Regions from separate parts of the Rhizobium sp. CG4 genome, predicted to be linked through region 2. Evidence: predicted binding sites of a transcription regulator. Region 2 holds the regulator's gene; each other region holds the start of a gene.
What was found. The regulator LexA, encoded in region 2, represses DNA repair genes until DNA is damaged. The targets are predictions, from matches to a motif close to TGTTCNNNNTGTGTTCNG.

Region 1 (2,274 bases), on a different contig from region 2:
GCGTAAATCCGGCCGTTCCGTCAATTTGCCCGGCGTCCAACCCTCGGTCACTACAAAGGCTTTGACCTTTTTAATCGACACGCCAAACCGGGCAAGATCCTCCAGACGCAGCCGCCGGAAACGGCGCGATGACAGCACGGAATTGACCGTCTTGGTTCCAAAACCCGGAACACGCAGCAGCATTTCCCTGTCTGCAGTATTCACATTCACAGGAAAGCTCTGCCGGTTGGCCAGTGCCCAGGCGAGCTTCGGATCGATATCGAGATCCAGCATGCCGTCCTTTTGTGTGGAGGTTATCTCGCCGATATCAAAACCATAAAAGCGATAAAGCCAGTCAGCCTGATAAAGCCGATGCTCCCGCATCAACGGCGGTTTGATCAACGGCAGATTTTTTGACGAATCCGGTATCGGGCTGAAGGCGGAATAATAGACACGCCTCAAACCGTAGCTGCCGTAGAGCCGTGCGCTGGTGGACAGGATCGTGCTGTCATTTGCGCCGTCTGCACCGACTATCATCTGCGTGCTTTGACCGGCTGGCGCGAATTTTTTCACGCGCTTTGTCTTCAGTGTCGGCTCGCCCGCTTCCTCAATTTTCAGGCGGATATCGGCCATCGATCTCCTGATATTGCCGGGCTGTTTTTCCGGGGCAAAACGGCCGATACCGCTATCGGTTGGCAATTCGATATTGATCGAAAGGCGATCGGCATAAAGCCCCGCCTCCTCCACCAGATGGGCGGACGCTTCGGGAATGGATTTGAGATGAATGTAACCGCGAAAGCCGTGCGTTACGCGCAGCTCCCTCGCCACCCGAACCAGTTCCTCCATCGTGTGATCGGAAGACCGGATAATGCCTGAGGATAGAAAAAGACCTTCTATGTAGTTGCGTCGGTAAAATTCCAGCGTTAGCCATACCACTTCCTCCACAGTAAAGCGGGCGCGCTCGACATTGCTGGATGAGCGGTTGATGCAATAGGCGCAGTCATAGATGCAGAAATTGGTCAGCAGGATTTTCAACAGCGAGATGCAGCGACCGTCCGGCGCATAGGCATGACAAATGCCCGACCCCTCAGTAGAACCCAACCCGCCACCCGCTGCCGAGTTTCGTTTTGTGGTTCCGCTGGAAGCACACGACGCGTCATATTTCGCAGCATCGGAGAGAACCGCGAGTCGTTCTTTAATTGACTTTCCCATACAATGTTCACTATATGTTCTTTTTGGATTTGTCAATTTCCACATCGGAAACTGCTCGAAATCCTCACAAAATATGTAAGCGTCAAATCTTCTGGCAATTTGAGGTGGTCTTCTGATATAGTGGTCGGAATTGTTGTTTTTGGGCATGGTTCCGAAGTTTTACTTCGGAACCTGTTTCTTTTTGTGTCTGCGTGAAGCAGATGGAATGCGAAGGAATAAAAAATGGTAGAGAAAGTACCGATGACTCAAGGCGGTTACACCAAGTTGCAGGAGGAGCTGCGCTGGCGTCAACAGGAAGAACGCCCACGCATCATCGAGGCTATCTCGGAAGCACGTGCCCATGGCGATTTGTCCGAAAACGCCGAGTACCATGCTGCCAAGGAAGCACAGAGCCACAATGAAGGTCGCATTTCCGAACTGGAAGACCTGACAGCTCGTGCTGAGATCATCGATCTGTCCAAAATGTCAGGTTCCAAGATCAAGTTCGGCGCGACCGTCAAGCTGATTGACGAGGACACCGACGAAGAAAGAACATACCAGATCGTTGGCGACCAGGAAGCGGACGTCAAGGCCGGCCGTATCTCCATCTCCTCCCCGATTGCGCGCGCGCTGATCGGCAAGGAAGTTGGCGACAGCATCGAAGTCAACGCACCCGGCGGCGCCAAGGGTTATGAAATCCTCTCCGTAAACTGGATGTAATAACTACATTCATTTTTTTCGGAGCAAGACGTGACACAAGTCGAATTAAAGGACATTCGGGTCATTGCCCCGAATTTCAAAAAACGTTTATCGGGCGTCACGTCGACGATCATTCAACTGGTACCGGTTCAAAACAGGCTGGGGCAAAAGGTGGCAACCTTAGGCCCCGGTCTGCCAGACAACCTGCCGCATATCCGGTTTCGAGATTTGTGGCGCCTGTGGCAACAGGCTCCCGGTGGTGGCCCGCGCGTCTGGCATGCGCGGCGCAATCTGGAAATGCTGCCGGGCATTTTCATGCGTGATGTCCTGCGTATGAAGGTGAAACTGGTTTTCACCTCTGCTGCACAACGCAAGCATTCAGCCTATACTCGCAAGCTCATTGCC
Region 2 (2,274 bases):
GACACTGTTTCGCACCCGACTTGCCTGGGTAAGTGCTGTGTTCCTGCTGGCAGTCCTTGGGTTGTTTGTGCTGTCACGGCAACAGGACAATCCCGATCTGGTGGTTTTTGAGGACGGGAAACTGATGGCACTGGTTGGCAAGGATCAGGTTGCCAGCACCAGCCAACGCCCATCCGGCTTTATCTATGACCAATGGGCGCGGGCTTTGTTCTTACCTGACAAATATATTCGGCCAAACATGCTGCCGGAACTGCCAGCCCCAGAACCATCGCCTGACGATGCCAATGACAAAACGACTGGCAATACTGATGCCGCGCCACCACGATCACGACGGCCGATGCTGGACGAACACATCATTCAGGCTGAAAGGCAGGTGATGTCTGCCGCCGTTACAAATGCAACCGATGCCTTTACCTGCCGCCGCGACAGCTGGTGCATCGCCAGATCAGCGAAGGGGCAGGTGGTGATTTCCGTGCTGGATAACAGATATCTTGGTCTCGCTTGCGACATCGGTTCTGTGGTTATCACCACGCGTCCCACATCATTTGAAACCTGCCGCTCCGGCGCCTTTTTACTCAGTGCCCAGACATTGCGGCGCACCGGTTCGCTGGAGATCACATTTTCAACTGAGGCAACAACCGCCGCAAACCAGCATTTGCCGATCGAGAGGATGACGGCTGCCATTTATGGTTCCTACCGTCCATGGACCATGCATCGTTATTATAACTGGCGCAGCAGGACATTTGAAACGGAAGTGCCAGAACATGTCTCGCAACTGCTGGACCGTCGCTAGGCTAAAGTGAGTTGAAGGCCAGTTGTGTCGGGTGTTTTCCGGCGACAGTAGCGATGACGCGCTGGCGCGTCACCTGGCAGTGATATGGGTCTGCTGATGACCGCTTAGTGGTATCTGCGGATCAGGCCAACCAGCTTGCCCTGGATCTTGACGCGGTCAGGTCCAAAAATACGGGTTTCATAGGCCGGGTTTGCCGCCTCAAGCGCAATCGATGCACCCTTGCGACGAAAACGCTTCAAGGTCGCTTCTTCATCATCGACCAGCGCCACGATGATATCACCGGGGTTGGCGGTCTTGGCGTTGCGGATGATGACCGTGTCGCCGTCAAAGATGCCGGCATCGATCATCGAGTCACCGCGCACTTCCAGTGCGTAATGTTCACCAGAACCCAGCATGTCAGCCGGCACGGACACATCATGTGTGTTGTTCTGGATGGCGGAGATCGGGACACCGGCCGCGATCCGTCCCATCATCGGCACCGATACCGAGCTGCCGCCATCATTGGCGCTGACAGGGGCGGGGGTCGGAGCAGGGGCGACAACCGGTTTTGGTTTGCCAAGGCTGCCTTCGATCACACTTGGTGAGAAGCCACGCTGTGGTTTGAGGCTTGGCGAATAGGCTTCAGGAAGTTTGATGACTTCCAGTGCGCGTGCCCGGTTTGGCAGGCGGCGAATGAAGCCACGTTCTTCAAGCGCTGTGATCAACCGGTGAATGCCGGATTTGGACGCGAGATCAAGCGCATCCTTCATCTCATCAAATGAGGGAGGAACACCGGATTCCTTCATTCTTTCGTGAATGAAAAGAAGCAGTTCCTGCTGTTTGCGTGTGAGCATGAAGTCGCACCCCAACCGTTGATGAAAATCGAAACAAATGCAGAACATACACTATATGTTCCATATGTGTTCCGCAAGGCTTTAATATTTCGTAATCGCCGCCCCGGTGAATTTTCTTTCAAAACAGCCAAGACGTGTAATCGCTGCCTATCACGCTGTTTTTTAAACGATTTCACGTCAATTCATCACAAAACGATCCGTCAGAAAGCTGAGGCTCGCAACACCGCCCGTTAGCCGACCAACCGGCATGATTATCAATCTGATATCGTAAGGCGCTGTGATTCGGTTCGTTTGATTCTCTCCACCAGATTGGGTTGGCAGCGCATATTCCCTGTGCATTTTTACCTTCACGAGGAAGCATTGCGTTGAAATCTCTGTTATGGGGAGGGTTCGCTGCTCGTTCGGAGTCGGCATTCAACATCAATTTTGACAGTATAAGGTTTTAGGGCATTGCAGGTCGGCATCGACATGGGAACGCTATCGGGTGGGCAGGCTGCCAAACTCGACATTGAGGAATTGCTCGCCACGCGTCTGCTGGTGCAAGGCAATTCCGGTTCCGGAAAGTCGCATCTGCTGCGCAGGCTTCTGGAACAATCCGCCCCCTGGGTTCAGCAGGTCATTATTGACCCTGAAGGGGACTTCGTGACG
Region 3 (2,274 bases), 270 kb from region 2:
CAGGCTCTGCGATACGAATAAGGAACGCGACATATCATGAGCAGAAACATCGCGTTGCGGCTGACGGGCGTACATAGAAGTTACGGGCAGGGCGACAGTGTCCTCCATATTCTCAACAATGCCGAGTTCGAATTGCGAAGCGGCGAGATTGTTGCGCTGGTCGCACCGTCGGGCACGGGTAAATCCACGCTGCTGCATCTTGCTGGTTTGCTGGAGCACCCGGACGAGGGTGAGGTTTATGTCGATGGTTTGCCTTGTGGCACATTGGCGGATGACAAGCGAACGGCAATCCGCCGCAGCGATATCGGTTTCGTCTACCAGTTCCATCACCTGCTGCCGGAATTCACCGCGCTTGAAAATATCATGATGCCGCAATTGATTGCCGGTCTTTCCGACAAGGAAGCCCGTCAGCGCGCCGCACAGCTTCTTGACTACATGCGGATTGGCCACCGTGCCGATCACCGCCCGGCTGAGCTTTCCGGTGGTGAACAACAGCGCGTGGCCATTGCCCGTGCCGTTGCCAATGCACCGCTTCTGCTGCTGGCCGATGAGCCAACCGGCAACCTCGATCCCGAGACGGCCCATTATGTGTTTGAAGCGCTGGAAGCGCTGGTGCGCCAGTCTGGTCTTGCGGCGCTGATTGCGACCCATAATCACGATCTGGCCGCACGCATGGATCGTCGCGTCACGATCTCCGAAGGCAAGATCGTCAGCTTCTGATTTTGCCGCACATCACATGACCTGAGTTTGAGGAGAACCCGGCCACCGCGCCGGGTTTTCTTTTGCGCGCACATCAGGCGGGAACTTTCACGCCGCAACGGAATTTAAAAGAGACCTAAAAAACATATTGACTCTGAAACAAAATGAGAACAAAATGGAAACATAACGAGTAAGGAGAGTACAATGACCGACATGATCCGTGACGTTGCCGCCTTCGCTTCCATCGCTGTCTTTGTTGCCAGCTTTTCTATGATCCTCACTGCACTCTGATATTTTTGCCGCACATAACAGCGTGTATGTGCGGTCGTCATCGTTGTTCTGTGCTATTGGCTGTGGACTTTGCGGGCTGAACATCAGAAAATCCCCGTGATTCAGAACACGGGATATGCGGCGCATGAGTGATACCAATTCCACCAATGGAAATGCAGGGCAGGCCAGTGGAACACCTGGTTTCGTTCATCTTCGGGTTCACTCGGCCTATTCGCTTCTGGAAGGCGCGTTGCCGCTTAAAAAGGTTATGTCCAAGGCGGTGTCCGATGGGCAGCCAGCCATTGCCATAACCGACACCAACAATCTGTTTGTGGCACTGGAATTTTCGGAAAAGGCGCGTGATGAGGGCTTGCAGCCGATTATCGGCTGTCAGGTTTCCGTTGATATGGAAGACGCCATTGAAGAACGGCGTTCGAACAATCTCGCAAAACTTCCCGCCCTTGTGTTCCTCGCAGCCACCGCTGCGGGTTACGAGCGTCTGGTGGATCTCATCAGTCGCGCTTATCTCGATGGTGAAAGTGGCCAGTCGGTGCGCGTCAATCGCTCCTGGCTGGAAGAAGGCGATAATGACGGGCTGATCGTACTGACCGGCGCCTCTGGCGGCCCTGTCGATATGGCCCTGAAAGACGGGCACACCGCCCTGGCTGAGAAGCGCTTACTGGCCCTCAAGGGCCTGTTCGGCAATCGCCTTTATATGGAATTGCAGCGGCAGGGCAATTATGACCGGGCGCATGAGCGCCGTGTCTTGACGCTTGCCTATGAGAACGACGTGCCGCTGGTTGCCACCAACGAAGCCTTTTTTCCGTCACGCGCCGATTACGAGGCCCATGATGCGTTGATGGCCGTGGCCCACAACGCGATCGTCTCCGATGATACCCGCTTTCGCCTGACGCCAGACCATTATCTCAAAAGCCGCGAGGAAATGGTGAAACTGTTTTCCGATTTGCCGGAGGCATTGGAAAACACCGTCGAAGTGGCGCATCGTTGCTCCTACGTGCTGAAAAAGCGCGGACCTATTCTGCCGCGCTTTACCGGCGCCAGTGACGATACCGATGCTGCCGAAAAGGCGGAGTCGGAAGAACTGCGCCGTCAGGCCGTTGAAGGCCTGGATATGCGCATCGAAAAGCTCGGTATCGCTGCGGGCTATACCGAGGAAGAATACCGCGAACGACTGGACTTTGAGCTCGGCATTATCGAGCGTATGAAATTTCCCGGCTACTTCCTGATCGTTGCCGACTTTATCAAATGGGCCAAGAACCACGATATCCCGGTTGGTCCGGGCCG

Region 1: a site for LexA is predicted at 1,196-1,213, ahead of HGO37_RS02075 (putative DNA modification/repair radical SAM protein). Genes of this name have one in related genera too.
Region 3: a site for LexA is predicted at 855-872, ahead of dnaE (DNA polymerase III subunit alpha). Genes of this name have one in related genera too.

Annotation. Positions count from the first base shown of each region.
Region 1 covers NZ_JABAEG010000001.1:425,117-427,390, forward strand. The annotation lists gene HGO37_RS02075 (putative DNA modification/repair radical SAM protein) at 1-1,191, opposite strand, end outside; gene greA (transcription elongation factor GreA) at 1,414-1,890, shown strand; gene HGO37_RS02085 (glycosyltransferase family 4 protein) at 1,921-2,274, shown strand, end outside.
Region 2 covers NZ_JABAEG010000002.1:221,512-223,785, reverse strand. The annotation lists gene HGO37_RS06240 (ComEC/Rec2 family competence protein) at 1-793, shown strand, start outside; gene lexA (transcriptional repressor LexA) at 898-1,626, opposite strand; gene HGO37_RS06230 (ATP-binding protein) at 2,077-2,274, shown strand, end outside.
Region 3 covers NZ_JABAEG010000002.1:495,391-497,664, reverse strand. The annotation lists gene HGO37_RS07465 (lipoprotein-releasing ABC transporter permease subunit) at 1-21, shown strand, start outside; gene HGO37_RS07460 (ABC transporter ATP-binding protein) at 37-720, shown strand; gene dnaE (DNA polymerase III subunit alpha) at 1,115-2,274, shown strand, end outside.